2 regions of the Rothia sp. LK2492 genome follow, and region 2 is predicted to be linked to the other one. Evidence: predicted binding sites of a transcription regulator. Region 2 holds the regulator's gene; the other holds the start of a gene.
The links. The regulator HspR, encoded in region 2, represses chaperone genes until heat shock. The targets are predictions, from matches to a motif close to AAGTTGAGTCNNNNNGACTCAACTT.
Positions count from the first base shown of each region.

Region 1: a site for HspR is predicted at 3,155-3,179, ahead of clpB (ATP-dependent chaperone ClpB). Genes of this name have one in related genera too.

Region 1 covers NZ_JAYWLX010000001.1:254,389-262,290, reverse strand. Annotated here, with positions in the region: gene sucD (succinate--CoA ligase subunit alpha) at 1-126, shown strand, start outside; gene VVR27_RS01205 (Dps family protein) at 419-922, shown strand; gene VVR27_RS01200 (HAD family hydrolase) at 1,010-1,663, opposite strand; gene VVR27_RS01195 (hypothetical protein) at 1,791-2,099, shown strand; gene VVR27_RS01190 (hypothetical protein) at 2,130-2,309, shown strand; gene VVR27_RS01185 (glutamine amidotransferase) at 2,314-3,030, opposite strand; gene clpB (ATP-dependent chaperone ClpB) at 3,272-5,863, shown strand; gene VVR27_RS01175 (Sir2 family NAD-dependent protein deacetylase) at 5,971-6,930, shown strand; gene VVR27_RS01170 (DUF3073 domain-containing protein) at 7,106-7,315, shown strand; gene purM (phosphoribosylformylglycinamidine cyclo-ligase) at 7,489-7,902, opposite strand, start outside.
Region 2 covers NZ_JAYWLX010000002.1:55,132-63,033, reverse strand. Annotated here, with positions in the region: gene trmB (tRNA (guanosine(46)-N7)-methyltransferase TrmB) at 1-558, shown strand, start outside; gene VVR27_RS02480 (LLM class flavin-dependent oxidoreductase) at 887-1,915, opposite strand; gene VVR27_RS02475 (heat shock protein transcriptional repressor HspR) at 2,174-2,608, opposite strand; gene VVR27_RS02470 (DnaJ C-terminal domain-containing protein) at 2,611-3,630, opposite strand; gene VVR27_RS02465 (nucleotide exchange factor GrpE) at 3,741-4,337, opposite strand; gene dnaK (molecular chaperone DnaK) at 4,340-6,187, opposite strand; gene VVR27_RS02455 (hypothetical protein) at 6,528-6,665, opposite strand; partial or broken gene VVR27_RS02450 (FAD-dependent oxidoreductase) at 6,718-7,035, opposite strand; gene VVR27_RS02445 (hypothetical protein) at 7,228-7,410, shown strand.

The DNA.
Region 1 (7,902 bases), on a different contig from region 2:
ATCGTCTCCGGCTCATCAGGTACAGCTCAGGCTAAGAAAGAAGCACTGGAAGCAGCTGGCGTGAAGGTTGGTAAGACCCCTTCAGAAGCTGCTGCTCTGATGCGCGAAATCTTCGCTAGCAAGTAAGCCCGAAATTCTTGTCAGTAAGACGCCGGTGCTCACACTTTGTGTGAGCACCGGCGTCTTGCAATAGCTCTGGTCTTTATATCAAGAACAAAGCGCAGGGAGCCTAGGACGTAGAACCGTAATTGTTATAGGTGGTGCCGCCAAAATATCTTGGTCTGCTCGTACCGATGGTCTTCTTATTATGATATTTTCATAATAACCTTGCGGTGGCGGATTGTCGGCGGTACAGTAGTGAGCAAAGGGCGGCCCAGTAGGGAGCTCCCGCCCGTCTCCCTCGTAGAAAGGTGTTGGGATGACTAAGCACGCATCATTCACTGTTCCCGGTTTGACCGAAGAGTCCGGCCACCACGTTGCCGAGGCTTTGCAGCTTCGCCTGCATGCCCTCAATGATTTGCATTTGACCCTCAAGCACGCCCACTGGAATGTTGTGGGCCCCACCTTCATTAGTGTGCACGAAATGCTAGACCCCCAGGTTGATTTGGTGCGTGGCTTTGTCGATGAGCTTGCTGAGCGTATGGCAACCATGGGCGTCTCGCCCAATGGCCTGCCCGGAGACCTGGTAGCTAAGCGTACCTGGGAAGATTACAGCGTCGACCGCGCTGACGCCCAGGCTCACCTATCCGCCCTCGATGAAGTCTACAATGGTGTCATTGAAGACCATCGTGCAGCCATCGCTAAGGTGGGAGATGTTGACCCCATCACCGAAGACTTGCTGATTGGTCAGACCGCTGAGCTCGAAAAATTCCAGTGGTTCATCCGCTCACACCTCGATGACGGCCAGGGCAACGTCAAGTAAGTTCTTGGCTCACTACGCACGTAACATGGTAAAAAATCAGCCTCTTCCCGCGCGGGAAGAGGCTGATTTTTTATTCGGATGAGAGGTTTAGTCTTCGTCAACCAGCGCGCGAATCTTAGCCAGAGAGAGCTCCGAGTGCTCCATACGAGCGTGACCAAGGTTCTTGGGTACAGAGAGGAGACCCGGCACCACAACTACCTTCATGCCTGCATCCACTGCACTCTGAGTCCCTGAATCTGAGTCCTCAATCGCTACGCAGTTAGCGGGGTCAACGCCCAAATTTTTGGCAGCCAGCAGGTAGGGCTCGGGGTTGGGCTTGGCCTGGGTGACGTGCTCATCGCTCACAATGGTAGAAAACAGTCCTTCAGGCCCTAAGTTTGCTGTGCGCTGGGCGACGGCGGTGGTGGCGTTGGTAACGATCCCGGCAGGTACACCAGCTGCCGCAACTTCGTCCAAGAGTTCTGGGATGCCTTCAAGCAGAGTAATGGTTGCTTCAGACAGCAAAACACCCATTTTCTCTTTAAGGCTTGCATAGAGTTCGTCTGCCGGAGCGTCAATGCCGAGGGCATGCATTCGTTCAAAAGTTACCGTGGCGGGGCGCCCCAGGCATGCCAGCGAATCTTCTTCGGTCCAGGTCTTACCGTAGTCTGCTGCGAGGGCCGTTTTGGCCTCAGCCCACAGGGGCTCGGTATCAACTAGGGTTCCGTCATGGTCAAAGAAAATCGCTTCAAGTCTGCTCATACCTTCCACCCTACCGGTCAGGGAGCGGGCGCGTGCATAAGATGGGGGAGTGAGCTTACCGCAAAATTTTTCTGAAAATGGCACTGTAACCCCTGGCAGCTCTACTCTACGCCGGCAGGGGTGTGCGTTGACCCGGATTAGTCTCTACCTGATGGGGCCCCTGGGGGTGCTGGCTGCTCTGTGGATTACCGCAGGTAGATCACTTTTTGGTGCAGGTGGGTCTCTGGTACCAGTCTTTGCTATCAGCTTCGGACCAGCCTTAGCTGCTCTTTATCTGCTGGCTACCTACTATGCCTGGCAGGAGGTAAAGCTGCAGCGAGCAGGGGTATCCGCAGGTCTGCCGCTGGTCACCGCACTGGTGCAGGTAGTTGGCTGGCTACTTGCCGCTGTCTTTGGGTTACTCGTGCCTGACCGTGTCGATGGTGTGACGGTCTAAGCCGCCTCCGCTCTTTTGGGGCACGATGTCGTGGGTCTTTCTGCGGGGTTCGGTAATACCGCCGGCATCCTGACTTTTGCTTTCGCCATAGCTGTGCTGTTGCTGACCCTTGCCAGCCGGCGCAAGGCTAAAGAAGCTGCCCGCGGCATCGATGATGATGTGCGCGAGCAACTGGAGCGCCAAGAGTCGATGTACGACTTCCTGGATTAAGGGCTCAGAGGCCCACCGCGTCCAGCCAACCGTTGAGTACCTGGGTGGACGCTGCTGTCAAATCCTCAGCGTACTGGGACGCTTCGCGCCTGAAGACCGCGATATCCTGGCCCGAGTCAACGATGTCGGCGGTGTAGGCGATGAGCCACTGCTCAACCTTACGGGGGTCAACTTCTAGGTGAAACTGTAGGGCTAGGGCGAAAGGCTTCCCTGCTTCGTCTTCAAGAGTGAAAGCTTGGTTCTCAAAATCAGAGGTGGTTGCCAGTGTTTCTCTGTCGGCGGGAATGCTGAACTGATCCCCGTGCCAGTGCAGAACGGGCGTGTTGCCAAGGGGAGCTAGCACGGAGTTCTTACCAGCTTCGGTGAGTTCCACCGGGGAGTAGCCCAGTTCTAGAACGCCGGAGGTGCTGATCTCGGCGCCAGCTGCCATGGCGATTTGCTGGGCACCTAGGCAGATGCCTAAAACGGGTTTTTGCGACGCTAGGCGGTTTTTGATGAGCTCAACCTCCTCAAAGAGGAAGGGGTAGCTCTGGGTGTCGTTCACGCTAATTGGGGCACCCAAAACAATCAAGAGATCGGCCTCTTGAACCTCAGGAATATTGAGAGAATCAATGCCAGCATCGCGGTATTCAACGGTGAAACCACGGTCTTCAAGGAGCTGCTCGTAAATACCGAGATCTTCGAATGCTACATGGCGGATGGCATATGCTGTGCGAGTCATGGATCCTCTTTAGGTAATGGGGTGAGTGCTGCCGTGTCAGTCTACTGAGATGTGCCAGAGGTTACTAGTTGATACTCGCGGGTTGAGATGTCTCCAAAAATTACTGAACGATACTAGCGCAAATAAGTTGAGTGAGGTAGACTCAACTTATAGAAAGGATGCAGCTAGGTCGGTTCCACCGGTTGTAGCGAGCGTCCACCACCAACCTTAAATATCAACCTCCTCGTAGAAAGAAGACAACATGAACGCTCAATTCACCACCAAGAGCCAAGAAGTTCTCTCGGCAGCCAATATGAATGCTCAAACTGCGGGCAATCCTAATTTAGACACCGCTCACCTGCTGAAGGCCCTCATGGATCAGCGTGATGGTGTGGCGGTAGCTGTGCTCAAAGCTGCAGGACTGGATGTCGATGTTATCTCGGTTGCTGCCTCCACCCTCATTAAGAAACTGCCCAAGGCGGCCGGCTCATCCGTAACCCAGGCTCAACCTTCCCGTGCCCTGCTCACTGCCCTTCAAGCTGCGCAAAACAAAGCAACAGAGCTGGGTGATACCTATATTTCCACCGAAGTCTTACTGCTGGGCCTTGCCGCAGGAAACGACGACACCGCTCGCGCCCTCGAAGCAGAAGGCGCGACCGCTAATCGTCTAGAAACCACCATTAAAGAAATGAGAGGGGAGCGAACTGTGAACACTCCTGACCCCGAGGGCACCTTTGATGCCCTAACTAAGTACGGCACCGATTTGACCGCCGTCGCACGCGAAGGCAAACTAGACCCGGTCATTGGTCGCGACAGCGAAATTCGCCGCGTGGTCCAGGTGCTCTCCCGCCGCACCAAGAACAACCCCGTGCTCATCGGCGAACCCGGCGTCGGTAAAACTGCCGTTGTAGAAGGGCTGGCCCAGCGCATGGTCTCCGGGGACGTGCCCGAATCTCTGCGCGGCAAGACCCTCATCTCCCTAGATCTGGGAGCTATGGTGGCAGGTGCCAAGTACCGCGGTGAATTTGAAGAACGCCTCAAAGCAGTGCTTGAAGAAATCAAGGCCTCAGAAGGGCAAATCGTCACCTTCATCGACGAAATCCACACCGTAGTTGGTGCCGGTGCCACCGAAGGTTCTATGGACGCCGGTAACATGCTCAAGCCCATGCTGGCCCGCGGTGAACTGCGCCTGATTGGTGCCACCACCCTGGATGAATACCGCGAGAACATCGAAAAGGACGCTGCTCTTGAGCGTCGTTTCCAGCAGGTCTACGTAGGCGAACCCAGCGTGGAAGACACCATCGCTATTCTGCGCGGCCTCAAGGAACGCTACGAAGCGCACCACAAGGTTGCAATTGCTGACTCGGCCCTAGTTGCCGCAGCTAGCCTGTCTAACCGTTACATTCCTAGCCGCCAGCTACCCGATAAGGCCATTGACCTGATCGACGAGGCAGCTAGTCGCCTGCGCATGGAAATTGATTCGGCCCCCGAAGAAATTGACCAGCTACGCCGTGCTGTTGACCGTCTGACGATGGAAGAACTGGCGCTCGCTAACGAAACTGACCCCGCCTCCGTCGAACGCCTCGAAGCCCTGCGCGCTGACATAGCGGATAAGAAGGAAACTCTGGACGCCCTCAACGCCCGCTGGGAAGCCGAGAAGGCTGGTCTTAACCGGGTGGGTGACCTCAAAACCCAAATCGATGAGCTGCGTTCTAAAGCAGAAGTAGCCCAGCGCGAAGGTAACCTGGGGGAAGCTTCCCGTATTCTTTACGGCGAGATTCCCTCCCTGGAAGCTGAGCTGGTTGCCGCCCAGCAGGCAGAGAGTACCTCTGCTAACACTGAAGCTATGGTGTCTGAGGAAGTCACCGCTGATGACATCGCAGAAGTTATCTCAGCCTGGACCGGCATCCCCGCTGGCCGCATGCTGACCGGCGAAACCGAGAAGCTGCTCAACATGGAAGCCGAACTGGGTAAGCGTCTCATCGGTCAGTCCAAGGCTGTAACCGCTGTTGCGGACGCTGTGCGCCGTTCCCGCGCAGGTATCTCTGACCCCGACCGTCCCATTGGCTCCTTCCTCTTCCTGGGCCCCACGGGCGTCGGTAAGACTGAGCTTGCCAAGGCGCTGGCGGAGTTCCAGTTCGACGATGAACGCGCACTAGTGCGCATCGACATGAGCGAATACTCAGAGAAGCACGCTGTTTCTCGCTTGGTTGGTGCCCCTCCCGGGTACGTCGGCTACGAAGAGGGCGGCCAGCTGACCGAAGCTGTACGCCGCCGCCCCTACTCCGTCGTCCTGCTGGACGAGGTGGAAAAGGCTCACCCAGAGGTCTTCGACATTCTGCTGCAGGTGCTGGACGATGGTCGCCTCACCGACGGTCAGGGGCGTACCGTGGACTTCCGCAACGTCATCCTGATTCTGACCTCCAACCTGGGCTCCCAGTTCCTGATTGATCAGGAGCTGGACGAAGACGCCCGCCGCTCTGCGGTTATGGGAGTAGTGAATGCCAGCTTCAAGCCGGAGTTCCTCAACCGCCTGGACGAGGTCATCATCTTTGATCCCCTCTCACCCGATGAGCTGAGCTCCATCGTTGGGCTGCAAATCGAAGCTCTGAGCAAGCGCCTGGAAGACCGCCGCCTGACCTTGGATGTCTCCCCGGCAGCTATTGAATGGCTGGGGCTGGCTGGTTATGACCCCGCCTACGGTGCCCGCCCGCTCCGCCGCCTGGTGCAGCGAGAAATCGGTGACCGCCTGGCTAAGGGAATCTTGGCTGGTGCTATCAAGGACGGCGACACCGTGCGGGTGGACGTTAACCCGGATGTTGCCACCGAGGGTCTAACGGTTACTGCCGCATAAACCTCAACAAAGAGGTGGGTATGTTTATAGCCAGTTGGCGAGAACATACCCACCTCTTTGCCATGCCTGAAGGTAAGCAGGATTCCACCCCTCAGTAAGATAGACCTATGGCCATTGATACCCGATTTGCAGGTGCCGCTGAGAGCATCAGCGCTCATGCCGATATTGCCGCAACCCACCGTGCCGCGCTGCGCTCCATTGAGCGAGTGGTGAGCGAAACCGCAGAGCCCACAGACCCTGCTACTGCTGCGGCTGGTATCCGGGCTCTGCTAGATGCCGGCGATGTCCTGGCACTGACCGGCGCGGGTATCTCCACCGGCTCAGGCATACCGGACTACCGAGGCCCTGCGGGCTCTCTCAAAAACCATCGGCCCATGACCTATCAGGAATTTAAATACGACGAGGTTGCCCGGCAGCGCTACTGGGCACGGTCCTTTCTGGGTTGGCGACAGATGAGCCGCGCCCGCCCCAATACCGCCCACTACCTGTTAGCGGATCTTCAAGCGCAGGGGAAGCTGGCTGGCATCATTACCCAGAACGTGGACGGACTCCACACTAGTGCGGGAGCGAAGGATGTGCTCACCCTGCACGGGGATTTATCCACCATTGAGTGCCTGGACTGTGGTGCACACGAGAGCCGTGAATCGTTGGACTCCCGTATCGACGCCGCCAACCCCGGTTACCTTGCCCGCCTGATTGGCACCGACCTGCGAGTCAACCCGGACGGTGACGTTGACCTGGCTGACCGTTTCATTCGTGATTTCAGCATGGTGCACTGCCTTGCCTGCGGCTCCACCAAACTCAAACCGGCGGTAGTCTATTTTGGTGAAGCGGTGCCAGCGGCTCGAAAAGAGGCGGTAAAACGCTTGGGTGAACAGGCGTCCTCCCTACTGGTGTTGGGTTCGTCCCTAGCCGTGATGAGCTCCTACAAAATTGCCCTCGACTTTATCCGCGCGGACAAGCCTATCGCGGTGGTTAACCAGGGCCCCGGCAGAGCAGATGCCAAGGCTAACTACCTGTGGAGAGCTGATGTGGCGGATGCTCTCTATGTTCTGACTGCTCAGTAAAACGACCGTTCTCTATACATGTGACTACATTCTTACGTCTCAACCGGCAGAGCGAGAGGAAAATGGCCGCAAAAACCTGTACCCTTATATACAGAAAAGACTGAAGGTTTTTCTGGTACCCTTGTGCGTGCATAAGCAGGTGACCAGATACGAGCGATAAAGAGGGGGTCTCGCCATGGGGCGCGGCCGTCAAAAGGCTAAAGCAACACGTCAGGCTCGGGAGATGAAGTACTTCAGCCCCGAGACAGATTACACTGCACTTGAAAAAGAACTCAGCAAAAGCACGGGTTCTAGCAACCGATCATCTGCCCACCCACGGCGCGATGACGAAGAAGACTATTCGCAGTACGCAGATAAATATTCTGACGACTACGACGGTAAATAACCCGCGCCCAGCGCGGGTTCTTCCCGTTATATTAGGCACCTGCCGCGCTGAGTGGCTAGGTGCCTTTTCTTTGACCTACCTCAAAGAAAAAGGGGCCAGATTCTTTAGAAGAGATCCCCATACTCATGGTCTCTTCTAAAAAATCTGGCCCCTTTGCTGTGGCCTTTAGCGCTTTAGGCGTAGTTGCCCAGCAACACTGCCGCACCGCCGTCCACGCCCTTAGCCCCCTGAACGTAGTCGGCGTTGCTCTGATAGGCGCCGGTATCTGCCTCCACGGTTCCCAGAACCCAGCTGGGTAGTCCGCGCTTGTTGAGGCGTTCAACGGCAGCATCGGCAACGCTGGGGTCAACCACAGCGATCATGCCGACACCCAGATTGAGAGTGCGCTCCAGGTCAGCCTGGGGCACAGAACCCAGTTCGCTGATGAGGCGGAAGATAGCGGGGATTTCCCAGCTGGAACGGTCCACAAGACCCACGGTCCCGCGGGGCAGCACGCGTGCCAGGTTTGCGGCTAGACCACCACCGGTGACGTGAGAGAAACCGCGAATACCGCTACCGGTCTGCCCGTCTTCACCGTTCACGGGGAA
Region 2 (7,902 bases):
ACCGCTCCTCTAGTGCTTGAAATTGGTTCTGGTCTGGGTGAGGCTGTTGTGCACCGTGCTGCGCAGGTGCCCGAGAATGATTTCCTGGCGGTTGAGGTCTACAACCCGGGTATCGCTGACCTGCTGCTGAAGATGAGTCAGGCAGGGGTGGAAAATGTGCGGGTTGCCCAGGCAAACGCCCCCGAGCTGCTAGATCACCTGCTACCCGAGAACTCAGTGGATGAGGTGTGGGTATTTTTCCCGGACCCTTGGCACAAGGCACGCCACCACAAGCGTCGCCTGGTCTCCCCCGGCTTTGCAGATAAGATTGCCCGAGTTCTCAAACCCCGAGGAATCTGGCGCCTGGCTACCGACTGGGAAGAATACGCTCTGGTGATGCGCGAAGTTCTGGATGCTCACCCCGACTTCACCAACGCTCACGCGGGTGAAGGCATCACCGAAGAAGACCCCATTGGCGGTTGGGCACCGCGTTGGGAAGGGCGCACCCTGACCAGCTTTGAGCGCAAGGCAAGCGAAGCAGGGCGTCGTGCCCACGACCTGACCTACATTCGCAATTAGAAGATTTGTTCAAATGGCCCCTGCCAGCGGTACTGACCAGCACAGCTAGCAGGGGCCATTGTCGTCCCAAGCCATCACCCTACTGACTCGGCGGCATCTTCTTCATCAAGAGGGAACTCATCAGCAAACCATCTTTCACCGTTTGAGATTTGAGGTATGCCACCGTCTTACTTCTCAGTTGATCGCTCTACACCCGATGAGAATGAAGCGGGGCGTTTGCCCCTGACTTTAATGCAGCATATTTCTGAACGAGTAGCGATTATTCAACGAAGGAGAGCCGGGATGAACCCGGCTCTCGCTACACTTTCAATCTTTCAACCGGCGCACTTTAGCCCTCAGCCAGCAACTCACGCACGCGAGGAATCACCTGCGTGCCGTAGAGCTCAATAGAGCGCATGGAGTACTCGTGGGGCAGGGGGCCATTAGAGTATTTGAGGTCAAAACGCTGAATACCCAGGGCCTTGACGGTAGCGGCAATCTTCTGCGCTACCGTCTCGGGTGACCCGACATAGAGGGAGCCGTGAGTAATTTCGTGGTCGAACTCGGCGGCGCTAGCGGGGCCCCAGCCGCGTTCGGCGCCAATCTTGTTGCGGTTGGTGATCCAGTGCTGGCGCAGTTGCGCCTTAGCTTCTTCATCTGTATCTGCAATGTGACCGGGTGAGTGGACGGCAATAGGCAGATCGGTGTTGCCCAGTTGCGCGTTGGCCCGGTGGTAGAGGTCCACGAAAGGCTTGAAGCGCTCTGCAGGGCCTCCGATGATGGCAAGCATCAGTGGCATCTTGTACTGGGCTGCTCGCGCCACGGACTCGGGGCTGCCGCCCACAGCGATCCACTGTGCAAGGCCGTTTTCAGTCTTGGGGTAGATTTCCTGGTTGACCAGCGGGGTGCGGTTTCCGGGGTTCCAGTTGACGGGTTGCTCGGTGACAACGCGCGAGAAGAGTTCGAGTTTCTCAGCAAAGACCTGGTTATAGTCCTCCATCCTGTAGCCAAAGAGCGGGAAGGACTCGGTGAAGGAGCCGCGCCCCAGAACCACTTCAGCGCGGCCTTTGCTCATGGCGTCGATGGTAGCGAAGCGCTGGTAGACGCGAATGGGGTCATCGGAACTGAGTACGGTCACAGCTGAACCCAGGTGGATGCGCTCGGTTGCAGTGGAAATGCCTGCTAGGACGGCGTCGGGGGCTGACACGGCATAGTCAGGGCGGTGATGCTCACCAACACCGAAGAAGTCAATACCCACGCGGTCAGCCAGCTTTGCCTGTTCCACGACGTTGCGGATTACCTGCGCCTGATGTAGCGACTTGCCCTCTAGATCTTGGGTAGAGTCGCCGAAGGTATCCAGACCGAACTGGACGTCCATGTCGGTAACCGAGGGTAGGCGATCGCGGAGGCTTGTTGACGTAGTGATGTCGTCAGCAGTGAGGTCTGAGGTCACGATTTTCACCTTTCATCCGATGATAAAATATTTTACAAAGAAAGTATCTCACGGTGCGGAGAAAGGCACAAGAGACAATACAAGCCAGCACAACGCGCATTTCAGGCCATTAGGTGATGCAATGGCCCAGAACAACAAAAGCCCCTTTCAGGGAGTCAATAACCGCCTGAAAGGAGCTTTTAATTATTTACCGGTCTTAGGGCCGTAGAGCACCACAGCTTGGGAGCGCGGCCGGGCAACAAGACGCTGACCACGTGCCAGGTGCACGATATCGCCCGACACCCCGGCAGCAAAAACGCGTGATCCGTCATGCAAGCGGTGCAACAGGGCCTCGTTCTCTCGTAGAAGCTCAGCATTGCGAGCCTTAAGAGCTTCTACCTGGCGCTCCAGTTCCATGACCCGTTTGATGCCTTCTAGAGACACACCAGACTGTGAGAGATCCTGGATTTCTTGGAGCTTCTGCACATCCCGCTCAGAGTAGCGGCGGGCCTTACCCGGGGCACGGGAGGGTTGAACCAGGCCCAGGCGGTCGTACTGGCGCAGGGTCTGCGGGTGCATACCTGCCAGCTCGGCCGCCACCGAGATGACGAAGACCGGTCTGTCTGATTCAAAGGCCATGGTTACACACCGGCTTTCTTGAAGAGTTCTTCGCGCGGGTTACCTTGGGGTGCCAGCTCCATGAAACGGGATAGAGCTGCCTGCGCCTCGTCCGTCAGGTCGGTGGGTACCTGCACCTCGGGTATCACCAGCATATCCCCGGTTCCCTTCTTGGTCACGAAGCCGCGGCCCTTGGCTCGCATCTTACGGCCGGAGGGTGAACCTGCGGGGAGGCGAAGCCTCACGCTCTTACCGTCTAAGGTGGGCACCTCAAGAATGGTGCCATTAACAGCTTCTTCCAGGGTGACGGGAACACGCACCAGCACGTTATCGCCCTCGCGCTCAAAAATAGGGTGCGGGTCCACACGCACGGTCACCAGCAGGTCGCCAGCGCCGCCGTGACCGGCGTGCCCCTTGCCGCGCAAACGCACCTTTTGACCGTCCTTGACGCCCTGAGGCAGACGGGCTGTGGTCTGGGAACCGCCGGGACGGAAAACGCTAACTTCAGCGCCCTCGTAGGCCTGCTTGAGGCTGATGCGTGCACTGGTGGTGGCGTCTTCACCCTTAGGCGCGGACTGCTGGAAGGCACCGGAACCGCCGGGGAAACCTCCACCCATACCACCGGGGAAGCCGCCGCGGGATGAGCCACCGCCCATACCGCCGCCAAACATTCCGCCCAACAGGTCCTCTATATTGATGCCCTGGGAGCCACCACCGGTACTGTAGCTAAAGTTACCTGCCCCACCGGGGAAACCTCCCCCGGGGAACCCATCGGCACCGCCCGGGAAGCCACCGCCAAAACCGGCAGCCCCGTATTTACGCACCTGGTCATATTCTTCGCGCTGCTTCTTATCCGAGAGCACGTCGTTGGCTTCTGAGATCTCTTTGAACTTCTTTTCAGCCGCAGCGTCACCGGGGTTCTGGTCGGGGTGGTACTTACGCGCTAGCTTGCGGTAGGCCTTTTTGATGTCTGCATCTGAGGCGGTTTCAGAGACGCCCAGTACCTTATAAAAATCTGTGTTCAGCCAATTTTCACTAGCCATGTGCGTCTCCTTTCGGGTAGACGGTGATCGTTTAGAAAAAGTTTTTTGGTGCCCAATTAGGGCTGTGGGCGGGCACATGATGTGCCCGCCCACCGTGGTTTTAGTCTGCTTTATTCAGCGACTGCTACCGCTACCTGCGCGGTGCGGACGACGCGGTCGTTGACCTTGTAGCCGTAGCGCAGAACCATGGATACATGGTCGGGTTCCACCTCGCCGGTGGGCTGCTGTAGCACTGCCTCGTGCACCTGGGGATCGAAGGCGTCGCCGACTTCGCCGAAGCGGACTAGGCCCTGCTTGGTGAGGGTTTCATCCAGCTTCTTGGCGATTGCGGAGAAGGGGCCGTCTTCCAGGTCGCCGTGGGTGCGAGCCGCGTCAATGTCGTCAAAGACGGGCAGCAAAGAGGCGATAACATCGCCAATCACGTAGTCGCGCAGCTGCTCTTTTTCCTTGGCGGTGCGGTTCTTGTAGTTGGTGAACTCAGCCTGAAGGCGGCGGAGGTCTTCGAGACGTTCAGCTGCCAGGGCAGCATCTACAGAAGTTTCTGCAGTCTCGCCCGCCTCAGCGGCTGCACCGGTTTCACCCGGCGCAGCGGCCTCGTCGGTGACACCCTCGGTCGCTTCAGGGTGACCGTCAGCGGGGGGGGCGCTGAAGGCCTCCTCCAGCGAATCGGCTTCTTGGCCCTGGGGCTCGTTGGTGTTCTCAGACATAGTTACTTCTTTTCGTCTTCGTCGATAACTTCGGCGTCTACTACATCGTCTTCATCAGCCTTGGGCGCACCGGCGTCAGCGTTAGCTGCGTCAGCCTGTGCCTGGGCGTAGAGTGCTTCGCCCAGCTTGGTCTGTGAAGCCTGCAGCTTCTCGAATGCTGCCGTGACAGCGTCATCGTCTTCGCCTTCAAGGGCTGCCTTGACGGCGTCCACGTCAGCCTGAACCTCAGTCTTGACACCCTCGGATAGCTTCTCATCGTTTTCCTTGATGAGCTTCTCGATGGAGTAAGCGGAGTTCTCAGCTGCATTGCGGGTCTCGGCTGCCTCGCGGCGTGCCTTGTCCTGCTCAGCGTGTGCTTCGGCGTCCTTGACCATACGATCAATGTCTTCCTTGGAGAGTGATGAGCCACCGGTGATGGTCATGGACTGCTCGGTGCCGGTGCCCTTGTCCTTTGCGGATACGTGCACGATACCGTTGGCGTCGATGTCGAAGGTGACCTCAATTTGGGGCATACCGCGGGGTGCGGGGGCGATGCCGGTCAGCTCGAAGGTGCCCAGGTACTTGTTGTCGCGGGTAAACTCACGCTCACCCTGGAAGACCTGGATAGACACTGAAGGCTGGTTGTCTTCAGCGGTAGTGAAGGTTTCGCTACGCTTGGTGGGGATCGCGGTGTTGCGCTCAATCAGCTTGGTCATGACGCCGCCCTTGGTCTCGATACCGAGGGAGAGGGGGGTAACGTCGATCAGCAGAACATCCTTGCGCTCACCCTTCAGGACACCTGCCTGCAGAGCTGCACCCATAGCGACGACCTCATCGGGGTTGACGCCCTTGTTGGGTTCGCGGCCACCAGAGAGCTCCTTGACGACCTCGGTGACAGCGGGCATACGGGTTGAGCCACCGACCAGAACGATGTGAGCGATTTCTGAGACGGATACGCCGGCTTCTGAGATAACGTCCTTGAAGGGCTTCTTGGTGCGCTCCATCAGATCTGAGGTCATGTCCTGGAACTTAGCACGGGTCAGCTTCTCATCCAGATGGATAGGGCCCTCTGCGGTAACGGAGAGGTACTGCAGGGAGATGCTGGTTGAGGTGGCTGAGGACAGTTCCTTCTTAGCCTGCTCAGCTGCTTCGCGCAGACGCTGCAGAGCAATCTTGTCCTTGGACAGGTCAGCACCGGTCTTGGACTTGACCTGCTCCAGCAGGAAGTCAACGATGCGCTGATCCCAGTCGTCGCCGCCCAGACGGTTGTCACCGGAGGTTGCACGAACCTGGATGGTGGAGAAGCCGTCTTCATCCTTACCCACTTCGAGCAGGGAAACGTCGAAGGTGCCGCCGCCGAGGTCGAAGACTAGAATCAGTTCGTCTTCATTGCCCTTATCCAGGCCGTAAGCCAGAGCTGCTGCGGTGGGCTCGTTGACGATACGCAGGACATTGAGACCTGCGATTTCGCCGGCTTCCTTGGTTGCCTGACGCTCAGCGTCGTTGAAGTATGCGGGAACGGTGATCACAGCGTCGGTGACGGTGTCGTTCAGGTAGGCTTCAGCGTCACCCTTGAGCTTCATGAGGATACGAGCTGAGATTTCCTGAGCGGTGTACGCCTTACCGTCGATGTCCTTGGACCAGCTGGTGCCCATGTGACGCTTGACGGACGCGATGGTGCGGTCAACGTTGGTGACTGCCTGACGCTTTGCTACCTCGCCTACTAGAACCTCGCCGTCCTTGCTGAATGCTACGACGGAGGGGGTGGTGCGGGCGCCTTCGGAGTTAGCGATAACGGTGGGCTCGCCGCCTTCGAGGACTGCTACAACTGAGTTGGTGGTACCGAGGTCAATGCCTACTGCACGTGCCATGAGATTTACTCCTTGTATTGGTTTGATATTTACATTCGTGACATCTTCGAAGTTGAGCGCCTTTCACTCAACTCAGATGTCTTGTTTAACAGTTTGCACCCTTTGAGCAACTCTGTCAACAGACTTGAGTGAAATACGCTCAACTTTTTTGCGCAGCTCAATAGAAACTAATAATTGCTGTTGGGCGTAATTCTAGGTTTTCCGCTCTCCATCAAGATTTCGCACTTGATATCCACACTGGTTCAAAATGCGCGCGGCTAAATAACCGCGCAAACCAACCCGACAATGAACGATGATGGGGCGGCCAGTATTTCATCAGTAGCTGAATCAACCAACAGTTTCAGAGACATGCCCGAAGTGCCCGGGTAGTAGCCAGCATGATCTGAGGGGTGGGTATGGATTGCACGGTACCCTTTTCCACGGTATCTCCCACCGCATAGATATGAGGATTGCTAGTACGCATGTGGTCATCGACCAGAATTCCACCCCTCTCTGAAACGGCAAGACCAGCGCCTGCTCAACACCTGGCAAGGGGGCACAAAGGGGGTAGCACCCGGTGAGAGGATAAGCTCGTCATAATTCAGAGTTTCAGTACCGGCAACGGTTTTAACGTCAATGGTTTGAAGAGCCCTATCGATGGACAAGACCTCACTATTCACGCGCACATCGAGCTCAAAACGCTGCGCCAGCGATTCAGGGGTTTGCAAGAGTAAGCTGTTTCGCTCCTCAATAACGCCACCCAGATAATAGGGAAGGCCGCAGTTGGCAAAACTCACGTATCCACTTTTCTCCAGCACGATGATGCGCATTGATTCATCATGACGGCGCAGGCGGGTAGCGGCAGACATTCCGCCTGCCACACCTCCAACAATGACAACAGCTTTCTGATTCCGGTTCTTCGTTTAACCTTTCATTAACGCTCCAAGGAACACCCGTTCTTCAACCGAGGTGGACCAGTAGCAATTTAAACCTTCCTTGCCATTATACCCCTGGGGGTATAATGTTGTTGTAACTAGACCAACACATCTAAGGAGAAAACCATGTGTCGCCCCGCCACTTGTAAAGTCTGCTCAAAAACCACCTGGGCTGGCTGCGGCCAGCACATCGCCACTGTTAAGGCGTCCGTACCTGCGAGCCAGTGGTGCAACGGCAAGCACACCGACGCTGAAAAGGCCGCCGCCCAGCGCTCCGGCGGGTTCTTTAGCCGTCTTTTCGGGCGCTAAAGTCCTGCTATGCACATACCCCCGCACGTTCTTTCTTTGACCAGAGTTTTTTCTCCGGTTCAAGAGAGAAAGTACGGGGGTATCATATTTTTAGTCCCGTGCTTATCTGCAACGAAGAGCAGCTCATCCACAAAGTTTTTGGTCAGCCTCAGCTGGGGTCGGTTGGGTGCCATAGTTTTGGGCGTAGAGAATTTACCGCTGGCCAGATTTTTCTTTAGGTTAATAGTGGCTGGGGGTCCTGTGAGGCTCTGTCGTCATATCTGGTTTCGGTGAGACATCATTGTCAGCCCCACCTTATGCCGTATTTCTACTTACCACAGCATCGCTTGAAACCAGAGTCGGGACGCCCGAGCGCCGCGTATGTAGGCAACGCAAAAGCCCCGCACCTGTGTGGGGCGCGGGGCTTATGTCATCTCGAAAGAAACTCAAGAAACTGAGCGTATGGTGTTCCTCTAGTTCACTGCTGTATGACCCGGCGTGACCGCCTGAACA